Regions from separate parts of the Actinomadura sp. NPDC048955 genome, predicted to be linked through region 3. Evidence: predicted binding sites of a transcription regulator. Region 3 holds the regulator's gene; each other region holds the start of a gene.
The links. Region 3 encodes HrcA, which represses chaperone genes, less so after heat shock. Its sites were predicted from a motif close to TTGGCACTCTCNNNNNGAGAGTGCCAA; they were not measured.

Region 1: a site for HrcA is predicted at 3,769-3,795, ahead of AB0C84_RS33650 (FmdB family zinc ribbon protein). Genes of this name have one in related genera too.
Region 2: a site for HrcA is predicted at 1,935-1,961, ahead of groES (co-chaperone GroES). Genes of this name have one in related genera too.

The regions. Positions count from the first base shown of each region.
Region 1 is NZ_JBEZJI010000048.1:65,490-70,672, reverse strand. Features, by position in the region: gene AB0C84_RS33660 (S-methyl-5'-thioadenosine phosphorylase) at 1-770, opposite strand, end outside; gene AB0C84_RS33655 (MMPL family transporter) at 890-3,016, opposite strand; gene AB0C84_RS33650 (FmdB family zinc ribbon protein) at 3,366-3,731, opposite strand; gene AB0C84_RS33645 (potassium/proton antiporter) at 3,893-5,183, opposite strand, start outside.
Region 2 is NZ_JBEZJI010000010.1:82,757-87,939, reverse strand. Features, by position in the region: gene groL (chaperonin GroEL) at 1-1,416, opposite strand, end outside; gene groES (co-chaperone GroES) at 1,502-1,813, opposite strand; gene AB0C84_RS13170 (SAM-dependent methyltransferase) at 2,077-3,312, shown strand; gene AB0C84_RS13165 (hypothetical protein) at 3,975-5,183, shown strand, end outside.
Region 3 is NZ_JBEZJI010000007.1:83,917-89,099, forward strand. Features, by position in the region: gene AB0C84_RS09765 (hypothetical protein) at 1-654, opposite strand, end outside; gene AB0C84_RS09770 (hypothetical protein) at 825-1,265, shown strand; gene hemW (radical SAM family heme chaperone HemW) at 1,305-2,513, shown strand; gene AB0C84_RS09780 (DUF3097 domain-containing protein) at 2,550-3,362, opposite strand; gene hrcA (heat-inducible transcriptional repressor HrcA) at 3,566-4,576, shown strand; gene dnaJ (molecular chaperone DnaJ) at 4,577-5,183, shown strand, end outside.

The DNA.
Region 1 (5,183 bases), on a different contig from region 3:
CGCTCGGCGGGCAGCGCCTTGACGACGTCGCCGACGACGCCGCGGAGCCGGTCGATGTTCTCGCCGAAGACGCGCAGGACCTCCTCCATCGTGACGCCCTCGCCCTCCTCGATGCCCGCGTCGAGGTCGGTGACGAGGCAGAGCGAGGTGTAGCAGAGCGCCAGCTCGCGGGCGAGGACGGCCTCCGGGTGGCCGGTCATCCCGATCAGCGTCCACCCCTGCGCGGCGAACCACCGGGACTCGGCGCGGGTCGAGAAGCGGGGGCCCTCGATGACGACGAGCGTGCCGCGGTCGACCGGGTCCCATCCGGAGGCCTGCGCGGACTCGACGGCGGCGCGGCGGCCCGCCGGGCAGTACGGGTCGGAGAACGAGACGTGGACGGCGGCGCCCTGGTCGTAGTAGGTCTGGTCGCGCCCCGACGTCCGGTCGGCGAGCTGGTCGGGGACGGCCAGCGTGCCGGGCCCGAGGTCGGGGGTGAGGGAGCCGACCGCGCACGGCGCCAGCACCTGGCGGACGCCGAGGGACCGCAGCGCCCACAGGTTGGCCCGGTAGGGGATCTTGTGCGGGGGGAAGCGGTGGTCGCGGCCGTGCCGGGGGACGAAGGCGACGCGGCGGCCCGCGAGCTCGCCGATCGCGATGGGGTCGCTGGGCGGGCCGTAGGGGGTGTCGACCCGCACCTCCTCGATGTCGTCGAGGAACGAGTAGAACCCGGAGCCGCCGATGACCCCGATCTCGGCGGTGGGCTGCGACGGGGAAGCCGAAGTGGACATGCCGCCGACCCTAGCCACCCGGGCGCGGTGCCCGGCAGACCGTCCACCGATTGTGGATAACTCCGCCGCCGCATGATGAAGGGCCCGGCCGGAGCCGGGCCCTTCCGCGTTCTCGGGCGTCAGCCGACCGGGTCCAGCACCTTGGCCGGCGCGGCGGGCGCCTCCTTGGCGAGCCGTCCCGGCGTCCAGATCCGCCGCCCGATGTCGTAGGACAGGGCGGGCAGCAGCAGCGACCGGACGACGAGGGTGTCGAGCAGGACGCCGAACGCGACCGCGAAGCCCATCTCGACCATGAACACCAGCGGCAGCGTGACCATGGACGCGAAGGTGGCCGCGAGCACGAGCCCGGCCGAGGTGATCACACCGCCGGTGACGGTGAGGCCCCGCTGGATGCCGCGCCGCGTGCCGAGGGCCTGCGACTCCTCCCGGACGCGGTGCATCAGGAAGATGTTGTAGTCGACCCCCAGCGCGACGAGGAAGATGAAGGCCAGCAGGGGGAATCCGGAGTCGGTGCCCTCGAACCCGAAGACGTGCTCGAAGATGACCGCGCAGGCGCCGAGCGAGGCGAGGAACGACAGCACCACGGTGCCCATCATCAGCAGCGGCGCGACGACGGCGCGCAGCAGCGCGATGAGGATGAGCAGCACCACGGCCAGCACGATCGGGATGATGACCTTGTTATCGCGGGTGGAGGCGCGTTTGATGTCCAGGTATGTCGCGGTCGTGCCGCCGACCTTGGCGTCCGCGGACGGGACGGCGTGCACCGCGTCCCGCAGCCGGTCGATTGTCGCGCGCGCGGCCTGGCTGTCGGCGGCGTCCTTCGCCGTCGCCTCGTACTTGACCAGGCCGCCCGCGGTGACGGGGTCGCTGACTTCGGCGACGCCCGGCGTCCCCCGCACGGCCCGGGCGAGCTGGTCGGACGCGGGGGCCTTGCCGATGACGAGGGCGGGGGAGCCGGAACCGGCGGCGTAGTGCCGTGCGATGACCTCCGAGCCCTTCACCGAGTCGGGCTTGCCGGTGAACTGGCCGGCGTCCGACAGGCCGTCCGCCTTGAGCGAGCCCAGCCCGAGGGTGAGGACGATGAGGCCGAGCATGGTCACGGCCCAGAGCGCGCGCGGGCGCTTGCCCACCATCCCCGCCACACGGCTCCAGACGCCGTGCTCGGCCTCGTAGGCCTCGGGCTCGAGGTACTTGGCGTCGTAGCGGGGGATGAGCGGCCAGAACAGCCAGCGGCCGCAGATGACCAGAAGGGCGGGCAGGAGGGTCGTCATGGCGGCGAGCGCGGTGAGGACGCCTGCGGCGGCCACGGGGCCCATCCCGGCGGTGGAGTTCATGTCGGCGAGCAGCAGGCACAGCAGGCCGACGGCCACGGTGGCGGCGGAGGCGATGACGGCGGGCGCGGCGCGGTGCAGCGCGTAGGCCATGGCTTCGTGCCGGTCCTCGTGCCGGTGCAGTTCTTCCCTGTAGCGGGCGACGAGCAGCAGGGCGTAGTCGGTGGCGACACCGAAGACGAGGACGGTCAGGATGCCGGCGCTCTGGCCGTTGACGGTGAGGTCCGCGTACTTGGCGAGCAGGTACACGGTCGACTGGGCGAGCCCCAGGGCGAAGACGGCGCTCAGGACTGGGACGAACCACAGGACGGGGCTGCGGTAGATGAACAGCAGCAGGACGATGACGACGAGACCGGCGGCCATGAGCAGGAAGCCGTCCAGGCTCTGGAAGACCTCGAACTGGTCGGCGCCGCCGCCGGCGGGGCCGGTGACGTGCGAGGCCAGTCCGGGGGGTCCGCGCTCGGCGAGGTCGCGCGCCTGGTCGACGGCGGCGGTGAGGTCCTCGTCCGTCAGGGGCACGAGGGTCTGCAGGGCCTTGCCGTCCTTGGACGGGAACGGCCCCTGGGCCTTCTGCGCTCCGGGCAGCTTCTGGAAGGCGGCGACGTCGGACTCGGCCTTGGCCTTGTCCGCCGCGGTGATCCCGCCGGACCGCTCGTAGACGATGACGGCGAGCATCGTCTCGTCCTTGCGGAACCGCTCCTGCAACTCCACGACCCGGGTGGACTCGGCCCCGGCGGGCAGCCAGGACGCGGCGTCGTTCTTCTCGACGTCGCCGAGCTTGCCGGCGAGGGGGCCGAGAGCGGCCAGCAGGACGACCCACAGGGCCAGGACGGCCCATTTCGTGCGCCGTCCGGCGATCAGTCCGGCCAGGCGGTGTGTCCGCGGCCTCGGGGGAGCCGGGCTAGGTGCGCTCATGGTTCCTCTCCTGGTGTGCACCGGGCGATATTGAGATATGTCGCGTTCGCCGTAAGAGTCTCTCGTTGTCCGAGAGATGTCAAGTAATATCGCGAATCACGGAAGCGCCGCAGGTGGCGGGCTTCGCGGGGGAGGGCCCCTGCCGAGATGAGGGGTTCCTCCCTGTCTTCTCAATCGTTGCGAACCGCATCCCCCCGCGCCTCCGGCGTCAGGACGGACCTGCGCTACGTCTCATGAGGCAAGCGAAAGCCGCCGCCTACCCCTGGAGATGTAGGCGACGGCTTCCGGGTACGACGAAAGCCGGGGGATCCGAGCGGATCCCCCGGTGCGAGCGGAGATGCCTAGAAGGTCAGGCGACCTTTTCGGCGGACGACGACTTGCCGGTCGAAGAGGACGACGACGAGTCGGAGGACTTCGAGGACGAGTCGGACTTGGCGGAGTCGCCAGAGGAACCGCCCGAGTCGCCGGAAGAGCCGCTGGACGACCCGTTGGAGGAGCCGTTCGACGACGCCCCCGCGGTGGTGGACGACTTGCCGGAGCCGCGGCTGTCGGTGCGGTAGAAGCCCGAGCCCTTGAAGATGATCCCCGCGGCGGAGAAGACCTTGCGGAGCCTGCCGGTGCACGCCGGGCACTCGGTCAGCGCGTCGTCGCTGAACTTCTGCACGACCTCTAGAGGCTCGCCGCACTCGGTGCAAACGTACTGATACGTCGGCACGGTTCCTCCTCGCTGACTCAGCCCGGCGCGAGCCGGACTGGCACTCACTCTAGACGACTGCTAATGGTACCCATGCGTGGAACAGGATTCGCCCCCGGGATGTTCCCAGGCGGCGCGCCGCGAGGCCTGGGCAGGGCGAAGGCCCCGGCGCGCCGCGGGGGTCACTGGCCCTTCTCGCCGAACCAGCCCGCCAGCCTGCCCTTGCGGCTGACCGCGCGCAGCCTGCGCTCGGTGGCCTCGCGCACCTCGGCGGTGGTCACGACCAGCAGGGTGTCGCCCGCCTGCAGGGGCGTGGTGGGCTCGGGCACGAAGCTCGCCCCGTCCCGCACGACGAGGGTGATCGACGCGCCGGGCGGCAGCCGCAGCTCGAAGATCTCCACGCCGCTCATCAGCGAGTCGGAGGGGATCCGCACCTCCAGCAGGTCGGCGTGCAGCTCCTCCAGCGGCGCCGCCTCGACGTCCAGCTCGCGGGTCTGCTCGTCGCTCTTCAGCCCGAACAGCCGCGAGGCCAGCGGCAGCGTCGGCCCCTGGAGCAGGGTGAACACGACGACGATGTTGAAGACGATCGCGAAGAGCCGGTCGGCGTGCTCCACCTCCGCGACCATCGGGATGGTGGCCAGGACGATCGGGACGGCGCCCCGCAGGCCCGCCCAGGACGCGAAGAGCTTCTCGCCCCACGACAGCCGGAACCCGATCGTGGACAGCACGACCGACAGGGGGCGGGCCACCAGCAGCAGGACGAAGCCGACGATGAGCGCCGGCAGGATCTGGCCGGGGAGGTCGCCGGGGTCGGCCAGCAGGCCCAGCATCACGAACAGCCCGATCTGCGCGAGCCATCCGACGCCCTCGGCGAAGCCCCGGGTGGCGGGCCGGTGCGGCAGTCGCGCGTTCCCGAGGACGAGGGCGCTGACGTAGACGGCGAGGAACCCGCTGGCGTGCATCAGGGAGGCGGCCCCGTAGGAGCCGATGGACAGCGACAGGACGGCGATCGGGTAGAGGCCGGACGCGGGGAGCGCGACGCGGCGCAGCGCCTGCGCGCCCAGCCAGCCGATGGCGACGCCGACGATCCCGCCCGCGACGAGCTCGTAGACCATGACGCCGAGCAGTTCGGCGAGGTTGGGGGCCGTGCTGTGGGCGCTGAGCGTCACCACGATGATCACGACGGGGGCGTCGTTGAAGCCGGACTCGGCCTCCAGCAGGCCCGTCAGCCGGGACGGCAGGGGCAGCCGGCGCAGCACCGAGAACACCGCGGCCGCGTCGGTGGGGGCGAGCACGGCGGCGAGCAGGAACGCCGGGCGCCACTCCATGTCGATGAGCCACATGGCGGACAGGGCCACGACGAGGATGCTGATCAGCGTGCCGAGGGTGGAGACGCTGAGCGCGGCCGGCACCGAGGGCCGTACGCGCCGCCAGCTGGTGGTGACGCCGCCCTCGGCGAGGATGAGCACGAGG
Region 2 (5,183 bases), on a different contig from region 3:
GGCCTGCAGCTCCTCCACCTTGGAGACGACGACGTAGCCCTCCTGGCCGGCGTTCTCGGAGATCCAGCGCAGCGGCTCGGGCAGCGCGCGGCGGACCGCCTCGGCGCCGGTGGCCTCGTCGCCGGACAGGCCGAGGGCGCCGAAGCCCTCCTTGGCGACGTGCACCAGGGCGCTGCCGCCGCCGGAGACGATGCCCTCCTCGATGGCCGCGCGGGTCGCCGAGATGGCGTCCTCCAGGCGGTGCTTCTTCTCCTTCAGCTCCACCTCGGTGGCGGCGCCGACGCGCAGCACGCAGACGCCGCCGGCCAGCTTGGCCAGGCGCTCCTGCAGCTTCTCGCGGTCCCAGTCGGAGTCGCTGTTCTCGATCTCCACCTTGATCTGGTTGATCCGGGCGGAGACCTCGTCCGCCGCACCCTCGCCGTCGACGACGGTGGTGGCGTCCTTGGTGACGGTGATCCGGCGGGCGCGGCCGAGGTCCTCCAGCCCGATCGAGTCGAGCTTGAGGCCGATGGCCTCGCTGACGACCTGGCCGCCGGTCAGGGTGGCCATGTCGCCGAGCATCGCCTTGCGGCGGTCGCCGAAGCCGGGGGCCTTCACCGCGACGGACAGGAAGGTGCCGCGGATCTTGTTGGCCACCAGCAGCGCCAGGGCCTCGCCCTCGACGTCCTCGGCCACCACGAGCAGCGGCTTCTTGGTCTGGGCGACCTTCTCGGCCAGCGGCAGGAACTCCTGCACGTTGGAGATCTTGCCGTCCACGATCAGCACGTAGGCGTCCTCCAGGACGGCCTCCATGCGCTCGTGGTCGGTCACCATGTGCGGCGACAGGTAGCCCTTGTCGAACTGGAGGCCCTCGGTGAACTCCAGCTCGAGGCCCATCGTGTGGGCCTCCTCGACGGTGATGACGCCGTCCTTGCCGACCTTCTCGAACGCCTCGGCGATCAGCTCGCCGATCTGCGGGTCCTGCGCGGAGATGGTCGCGACGTGCGCGATCTCGCCCTTCTCCTCGACCTCGCGCGCCGTCTTCAGCAGCTGGTCGGAGACGTACTGGGCGGCCGCGTCGATGCCGCGCTTGAGGGCGAGCGGCGAGGCGCCGGCCGCCACGTTGCGGGTCCCTTCGCGGACCAGCGCCTGCGCGAGGACGGTCGCCGTGGTGGTGCCGTCGCCCGCGATGTCGTTGGTCTTGGTCGCCACTTCCTTGGCGAGCTGGGCCCCGAGGTTCTCGTAGGGGTCCTCCAGCTCCACCTCGCGGGCGATGGTGACGCCGTCGTTGGTGATCGTCGGCGCGCCGAACTTCTTGTCGATGACGACGTTGCGGCCGCGCGGGCCGATCGTCACCTTGACGGCGTCCGCGAGAGCGTTGACGCCGCGCTCAAGAGCCCGGCGAGCGTCCTCCTCGAACTCCAGGATCTTCGCCATGCGGATACTCCTCTTTCACGCGATCCGCCCCGGCGGGCCGCCCGAAGGCGGCGCCGACCGGGGCGGGTGCATCACGTCTCGGTGATTACTTCTCGATGACCGCGAGCACGTCGCGGGCCGAGAGGACGAGGTACTCCTCGCCGTTGTACTTGACCTCGGTGCCGCCGTACTTGCTGTAGAGCACGACCTCGCCGACCTTGACGTCGACGGGGACGCGCTCGCCCTTGTCGTCGACGCGACCCGGACCAACGGCAAGGACGGTGCCCTCCTGGGGCTTCTCCTTGGCGGTGTCCGGGATCACCAGGCCCGACGCGGTGGTGGTCTCGGCCTCAAGCGGCTGGACGACGATGCGGTCCTCAAGCGGCTTGAGAACAACCTTGGTGGCGGTCGTCACGATCTGACCTCCCCTTCGATTGGTCCTCGGCCGGCCATGGATGACCGACCAGCACATGTGACAGAAGAGGCGACCCTGGACCGGCCTGCCGTCGCGGGTGCCAGACCGACCTTCGTCGCTGTAGTTGGCACTCTACCCTTGAGAGTGCCAACCGCGAGACTATTCCGTGCCCGTTGGCCCGTCAACACGGACACGAGCCCGCCCCGCGGCCGTCTCCGGACGTTCACCGGCGGCCGGCCACCGGCCCTGCCGCTAACTTCCACCCTATGGACATCGCGGCGTTCCGGGCCCTGCACACTCCCTCCGGCCAGGCGCTCCTCCAGGAGGCGGCCGAGGCGGACGTGAGCGAGGACGGCCTGCTCGCCACGGCGTCGCGGCTGCGCGAGCGGCACGATCCGCCGCTCGTGGCCGCCGCGCTGACGCAGGTCCGGTTGCGGAGAAGGGCCCGGGCCAAGTTCGGCGCCGAGGCCGACCGCATGTACTTCACGCAGGCGGGGCTTGAGCAGTCGACCCGCGCGAGCGTGGCGGCCTACCGCGCCGGACGGTTCGCCGACCGGCTGCCCGCCGGGCGCGTGCTGGAGCTGGGATGCGGGATAGGCGCCGACCTCATCGCCCGAGCGCGCGCGGGCCTGGCCGGAGTGGGCGTGGAACTGGACCCGTTGACCGCTGAGGTGGCCCGCGCCAACGTGGCGGTCTTCGGGCTGGACGGCCTGGCCTCCGTACGGGTCGGGGACGCCACCAAGGAGGATCCGTCCGGATTCGACGCGGTTTTCGCCGACCCTGGACGTCGCACCACACGGGGCCGCGTCTTCGATCCCCGCTCTTATGAGCCGCCGTTCGACGTCGTCCTGGCCATGGCCGGCCAGGCGCCCGCGGCCTGCGTGAAGGTCGCGCCGGGCATCCCGCATGAGGCCGTCCCGGACGACGCAGAGGCCGAGTGGGTCTCGGTCGGGGGTGACGTCAAGGAGGCGGCCCTCTGGCTGGGCGGGCTGGCCGGCGACGTGCGGCGGCGAGCCACCCTCCTCTCGTCCGACACCCACCTCTCGGATAGAGGGCCCCAGGTGTGGACCCTGACTCCTCAGGGGCCGGACGTCCCAGACGTACGGGCGTGGGGCCGTTACCTGTACGAGCCTGACGGCGCCGTGATCCGGGCCCACTTGGTCGGCGAAGTCGCGGATTTGGTCGACGGCGGCCTGGCCGACCCCCACATCGCCTACGTCACGTCCGACGAGCTGCGCCCGACGCCCTTCGCCTCCGCCTACGAGGTGGAAGACGTGATGCCGTTCTCCGTGAAGCGGCTGCGCGCCGAGCTGCGCCGCCGCGAGATCGGCGTGCTGACCGTCAAGAAGCGCGGCTCCGCCGTCGACGTCGACCGGCTCCGCCGCGACCTCGGCTTCGGGGGGCGCCGCGCGGGACGCGGCGCCCGGGAGCTGACCCTCGTGGTGACGCGCGTGGGACGGGACCCCGTCGCCCTTCTGACGCACGCCGTCCCCGGGAGCTGACCGGCCGGCCGGCGGGGCCTGACCCGCCCGGAACGGGCGCCGTCCGGCAACCCTGCCCAAAGATCTTCCACTCGGCGCCGCAACGCCAAGCGGGAGGGGGCGACGCGCCACGGCGGTGCAAATCATCGCCGCATTCCGGCATTGCGCGCACCAGGGATTGCGGCCGCCCGGCAAGGGCGCGGCGCGGCGCGAAAATCGGCGCGGCGAGATCAACCGGCGCGAGAACACCAAGACAGGTTCACCGGGCGGGCCACCGGCTCCCCAAAAGCCCTCCCGAAAAGGCCGGGAACGCGCCCCGCCGCATGACGTCCGCCGCACACGCGTCGGGCCGCCGTAGCCGCCCGCGCGGTTCGGGAACTGCCGATGTTGGACGAGATGTACGGACAGAACGGCACCCGGAACGCCGGACCCGTCCCGCACCGCCCGCCGGCGTCCACCCCCTCTATCCCCCCAAGAAGGGCAATGACCGCAAAGCGCGTAACTCGCCATGCATTCGGCGGTATCTCACTATTCCACCTAGTCGGATAACAGGCGCATTCCGCAGAACTCGCAATCTTCTCTGCTACCCGTTTTAGCCGCGCTCTACACGCACTACAGTGGCCACTCCAGAGATTCATTTGCCGTGCGTCATTTCGTCGCGCCGGCACACGAAGGAGCATCGGGTGGAAACGAATCACAACTTCCTGCAGACGGGGGGTCAACCGGTCTCGGATCGGATGCGGGAGTTGCTCGCCCGTGCGGCGCAGGACCACGTCTACGAACAGCGCTCACAGGGGCAGGTCCTGGACGAGATCCGCCAGCGCCTTGAAGGCATGGAGTGGCTTCTCCGCGAGGTCCGGGAGCGGGAGCTCACCGGGCTGACCGGACAGATCGAGAGCGTCCGAGGTCAGGTCGACGACCTGTCCGGCAAGCCCCCTGAATGGGCCGAGGGCCTGGCCGAGCACATCGAGGCGTTCGGCGAGCGGGTCAAGCCCGTCGCCGAACTGCCCGCGCTGTGGGCCGACGTCGGCGTGGTGGCCGAGAACGTCGACGAGGGCCTGACCCGCATCCAGGCCGTCCTCGACTCCGCGCAGCAGATCACCGACGCCACGCAGCAGGCGTCGCAGCGCATGGACGAGATGACCAAGCGGCTGGACAAGCTCCAGGGCAGCATGGAGGCCGCGTCCGTCCGCTTCAACCGGCTCGACAAGTCGCTCGCCGAGCTCGGTCACCGGTCCGAGCGGCTCGAACACTCGGTCAACGGGGTCACGTCACGGGTCGACCAGGCGCTCGGCGAGATGGCCGAGCGGATGGAGCAGGGCCTCGAGGCGGTCAACGGCCGGGTCGAGGGCGTCGGCGGCCGCCTCGACGGCCTCGACGGGCGGCTGGACGGCGTCGACGGCCGCCTCGAAGGGGTGTCGGGCAAGCTCGGCGGGCTGGACGGCCGGTTCGAGAGCGTCGACGGACGCCTCGACGGGCTCGGCGAGCGGATCAACCGGCTGCCCGCCACCCTGGAGATCGCCGAGGTGCACCGGCTGCTGGCCGAGCTCGCGCAGCGCCCGGCGGCCGAGTACGGCGACCGGTTCGACGCGCTGGAGAAGCACCTGGCCGAGGCCGTCGACCCGCTGATCGAGGAGCTGCGCGCCCGGCCGGACCGCGACGAGGTCAAGGCCACCATGTCGCAGATCGCCGAGACCGCCTACAGCGACGTCGCCAAGCGCATGGACGAGTTCTCCCGCAGGTTCGAGGACGTGCACGACGACGTCCGCAAGCGCATCGAGACCATCCACGAGGAGGTCACCAAGCGGGTCGACGGAGCGCTGGAGGAGTTCACCACCCAGGTCGACATCGTCTCCCGCCGGGTCGAGTCGGTGCACGCCGACGTCGCCAAG
Region 3 (5,183 bases):
GGGGTTGCCGCTCCAGCCGGCCGTCCGCGTCCCGCAGATCTGCGCGAGCCGCTCGACGCCGTCGTCGCTCCGGCCGGTGGACAGCGCCAGCGTCCCGCGCCCCACCCGGACGCTGCGGTGCCCGGCCCACCCGCACAGGAACGACGACTTCGGCGGGAGGGTGCCGCAGCGCTCGGCGATCGCGGCGAGGGTCGTCCAGGCGTCCGCGGCGCGGGTGGAGAACAGCAGGCTCGCGTCCGGCAGCAGCGCCCCGCGCCCCGGCTCCAGCGTGACCACGAACGGCGGCACCCGGCCGGGGAACCGCGCCGGGTCGGCCTCCCGGAGGGTGACGATGCCCTCCCACTCGACGGGCTCCGCGACCGCGAACCAGGTGATCGCGGCCTCGGTGCCGAACTCGCGGAACGTCGCGTCGGTCAGCCGCTCGGCGACCGCCTCCCGCAGCCCGTCGGCCGTCTCGGCGAGCCTGCGGCGCCACCACGCCGGCTCCGGATCGGACCGGCCGCCCGCGGACCAGCGCGTCCCCGCGCCGGCGAAGTCCGAGCGGCGCTCGGCGCCCGCGTCGTCCACCAGCACCCAATGCCAGCCGTCCGGCTCGCCGCGCAGCAGCACCCGCGCGGGCGCTCGTCCCCGGCCGGTCGCACCCTCATTTCGCATCCGGACGACCTTATCCGGATTCGTTGCGGCTCCTCAGGCGGTCGGCGGCGCAAGTCGCGCCGGTCGGCCGCGACACGGCGGCGGCTGCTTGGCATGGGCGCCGATGCCGGTACGGTCGGACGGGTACCGTGCCTTGATCAACCGAACCCGGCCGACCTCGCGGAGGCAGCGTGACCCACCCCGAGCAGGTTCTGCGTTCCGAGAAGGAACGGGAGACGGTGAACGGCGCCGTGCGCGCGCTGCGTTCGGCCGCCCCCGCGGGCTGGCAGCGGCTCGACTTCGAGTTCCGCGCGACGGTCGGCATCGACAGCGCCTCCTTCGAGGTCGAGGGGCCCGGCGGCGGACGCCGCACGGCCCTGCCCCCGGGCCAGGCCGTCGGGAAGATGGACGAGCTGCGCCGCGTCATGTACCGGTCCGACAAGGGCGCCTGGTTCACGGCGCGCCTCCAGGTCGAGCGTTCCGGCCATTTCAGCGCCGAGTTCGACTACGACGGCGAGCCCGACTTCACCCCGCCGCTGGCCCCGTCCGCCTACGTCCAGGACCTCGACCGCTTCCCGCGCGCGGCCGAGCACATCCCCGACTGGCTCCGCGACAAGCTCGGGGACGCCTGACCGGTCGAAGCAGGCGGCGGAGAGGGGCAGACTTGGAGGGTGCCCTCGACGCTTCCTGACGGCGATCCAGTACCGGCCGACGGCGCGCTGCCCGGCGGTGCCCTGCGCGGGCTCGGAAAGCGCCCGTTCGCGTTCTACGTGCATGTGCCCTTCTGCGTGACCCGGTGCGGGTACTGCGACTTCAACACCTACACGGCGACGGAGCTGGGGCCGGGGGCGAGCCGCGACTCCTACGCCGACACCGCGATCCGCGAGGTCCGGATGGCCCGGCGAGTGCTCGGCGACGTGGACCTGCCCGTGGAGACCGTCTTCGTGGGCGGCGGTACCCCGACCCTCCTCTCACCGGACGACCTGGGCCGCGTCCTGTCCGCGATCGACGCCGAGTTCGGGCTCGCCCCGGGCGCGGAGGTCACCACCGAGGCCAACCCCGAGTCGGTGGACGAGGTGTACGTCGGCAAGCTCCGCGAAGCCGGGTTCACGCGCGTCTCGTACGGCATGCAGAGCGCGCGCGAGCACGTCCTGGCCGTCCTGGAGCGTTCGCACACGCCCGGACGCGTCCCGCAGGTCGTCGAGTGGACGCGCAAGGCGGGCTTCGAGCACATCAACCTCGACCTCATCTACGGAACGCCGGGGGAGACCGACGACGACTGGAGAGGGTCCCTGGAGGCGGCGCTGGCGGCGGAACCCGACCACGTGTCCGCCTACGCGCTGATCGTCGAGGAGGGCACCCGCCTGGCGGCGCAGGTGAGGCGCGGCGAACTGACCGCCCCGGACGACGACGCCATGGCCGACCGGTACCTGATCGCCGACGAGCTGCTCAGCGGCCACGGACTGCACTGGTACGAGATCTCCAACTGGGCCGCCGACCCGCGCGCCGCCTGCCGGCACAACATGCTCTACTGGACGGGCGCCGACTGGTGGGGCGTCGGCCCGGGCGCCCACAGCCACGTGGGCGGCACCCGCTGGTGGAACGTCAAGCATCCCGCCGCCTACGCCGCCCGTCTCGCCGAGGGCACCACCCCCGCCCACGCCCGGGAGATCCTCACGGACGAGGACCGGCACATCGAACGCGTCATGCTCGAACTGCGCCTCGCCCAGGGCTGTCCCACCCACCTCCTGGACGACGAGGCCGCGCGCGGAGCCATTGCCGACGGCCTGATCGAGCCCGCGCCCTACGAACAGGGCCGAGCCATCCTCACCCTGAAAGGCCGCCTCCTGGCCGACGCGGTAGTCCGAGCCCTGACCTGACCGGCCGCCGAAGACCCGCGTGAAGGACGCCTGGGCCTACACCGTCACGAAGTCGATGAGTTCCTCTACGCGGCCCAGGAGGGCGGGTTCCAGGTCGGTGAAGGTGTTCACCGACCCGAGGATGCGTTTCCAGGCGGCGCCCGTGTCGTCGCCCCAGCCGAGTTCGGCGACCACGCCTTCCTTCCAGGGGATGCCCCGGGGGATGCGGGGCCAGGCGCGGATGCCGACGGCCGCGGGCTTGACGGCCTCCCAGATGTCGATGAACGGGTGACCGGCGACGAGGACGTACGGCGAGGTGACCTGGGCGGCGATCCGGGACTCCTTGGACCCCTCCACGAGGTGGTCGACCAGGACGCCGAGCCGCCGTCCCTCCTCGGGGGCGAACTCGTCGACGATCGCGGGCAGGTCGTCGACGCCTTCGAGGTACTCGACGACGACGCCCTCGACGCGGAGGTCGTGGCCCCAGATCTTCTCGACCAGCTCGGCGTCGTGGAGGCCCTCCACGTAGATGCGGCTCTCCTTGGCGACCTGCGCCCTCAGCCCCTGGACGGCGATCGAGCCCGAGGCGGACCGCGCGGGGCCGGCGGGCGCGGCGGCCGGCCGGACGAGGGTGACCGGCTTGCCGTCGATGAGGAACCCGGACCTGGTCAGCGGGAACACCCGGCGCTTGCCGAACCGGTCCTCCAGGGTGACGCCGAACTTGTCGCAGCCCACCACGGCACCGCAGAAACCGCTGTCGGGGTCTTCGGCGACCAGGCCCGGCTCGGCGGGGACCTCGGGGATCTGCCCCTTGCGGGGCCTGCGCCAGTCGCCGCCCAGCACGTCGTTTCCGTAGTTCTTACTCCGCACAGGTCCGCACATTAACCGGGCGGGACGCCCGCGCGGCGGCGCCCCGCGTTCCTCGGCGTGGCGCCGTTCCGCCCGCCGGGTAGGATCACGCAGCCATGCGGAGAACGAGGGGGCGCTCCAGCCGGGCCTTCCGGGCCGTAGACTTGGCACTCGAAAGCATGGAGTGCCAGTAGCACGGCCGGCCCGACGAAGGAGGTGACATCGTGCTGGACGACCGGAAACTAGCGGTCCTGCGCGCCATCGTCGAGGACTACGTCTCCACCAACGAGCCGGTGGGCTCCAAGGCGCTGGCCGACCGGCACAACCTCGGGGTCTCGCCCGCGACCATCCGCAACGACATGGCGGTGCTGGAGGAGCAGGGCTACATCGCCCAGCCCCACACCAGCGCCGGGCGCGTCCCCACCGACAAGGGCTACCGGCTCTTCGTCGACCGGCTCTCCACGATCAAGCCGCTGTCGATCGCCGAGCGCCGCGCCATCGAGACGTTCCTGTCCGGGGCGTACGACCTCGACGACGTCGTCGGCCGGACGGTGCGGCTGCTCGCGCAGCTGACCCGGCAGGTCGCGGTGGTGCAGTACCCGTCGCTGACCCGCTCGGCGGTGCGGCACGTGGAGCTGGTCCCGGTCGCGGAGGGGCGGCTGCTGCTCGTCCTGATCACCAACACCGGCCGGGTGGAGCAGCGCGTCATCGAGACCGGGAAGATCTCCGAGGAATCGATCGGGCACCTGCGGGCGTTGCTCAACACGTGCCTGGACGGGCTCGGCTTCGGCGAGGTCCCGGCGGCCGTCGCGGACCTGCCCGACAAGGTGGGCCCGGACGAGCGCCCGGTCGCGGCGGCGGTGCTGTCGGTGCTGCTGGAGACGCTCGTCGAGAAGCACGAGGAGAAGATCGTTTTCGCCGGGGCGGCCAACCTCGCCGCCGTGGACTTCTCGCAGAGCCTGCGGGAGGTGCTGGTGGCGCTGGAGGAGCAGGTGGTCCTCATGCGGCTGCTCGGCGAGACCGGCGACTCCTCTACAGTTACGGTGCGGATCGGCACCGAGAACCCCGACCTGGGGCTCAAGTCGACCTCGGTCGTCGCCGCCGACTACGGGGTGGGCGACCTCACTCTGGCCCGGCTGGGAGTGCTCGGGCCGACACGCATGGATTACCCCAGCACGATGGGAGCGGTACGGGCAGTGGCACGCTACGTGGGACAGATCCTGGCGGGGTCGTAAGTGGCGAACGACTACTACGCGACCCTGGGCGTCCGGCGGGACGCCAGCGCCGACGAGGTCAAGAAGGCCTACCGCCGGCTCGCGCGGGAACTCCACCCGGACGTCAACCCGGATCCGGAGACCCAGGAGCGGTTCAAGGAGATCACCCAGGCCTACGAGGTGCTCTCCGACCCCAAGAAGCGCGAGATGTACGACCTCGGCGCGGACCCGTTCGCGTCCGCGGGCGGGGCGGGCGCCGGCGGGTTCGGCGGCGCCGGGTTCCCGTTCAGCGACATCATGGACGCCTTCTTCGGCACCGCGACCTCGCGGGGCCCGCGGTCGCGCGCCCGGCGCGGCCGCAACGCGACGCTGCGGGTCGAGCTCGACCTCGCGGAGACGGCGTTCGGCACCACCCGGGAGCTGTCCATCGACACGGCGGTGGCCTGCACGACCTGCGAGGGGTCGGGCTGCGCGCCCGGCACCCACCCCGACACGTGTGAGACGTGCCACGGCCGCGGCGAGGTGCAGCAGGTCCAGCGCTCGTTCCTCGGCCAGGTCATGACGGCGCGGCCGTGCCCGGCGTGCGGCGGCTTCGGATCGGTGATCCGCAACCCGTGCACCGAGTGCT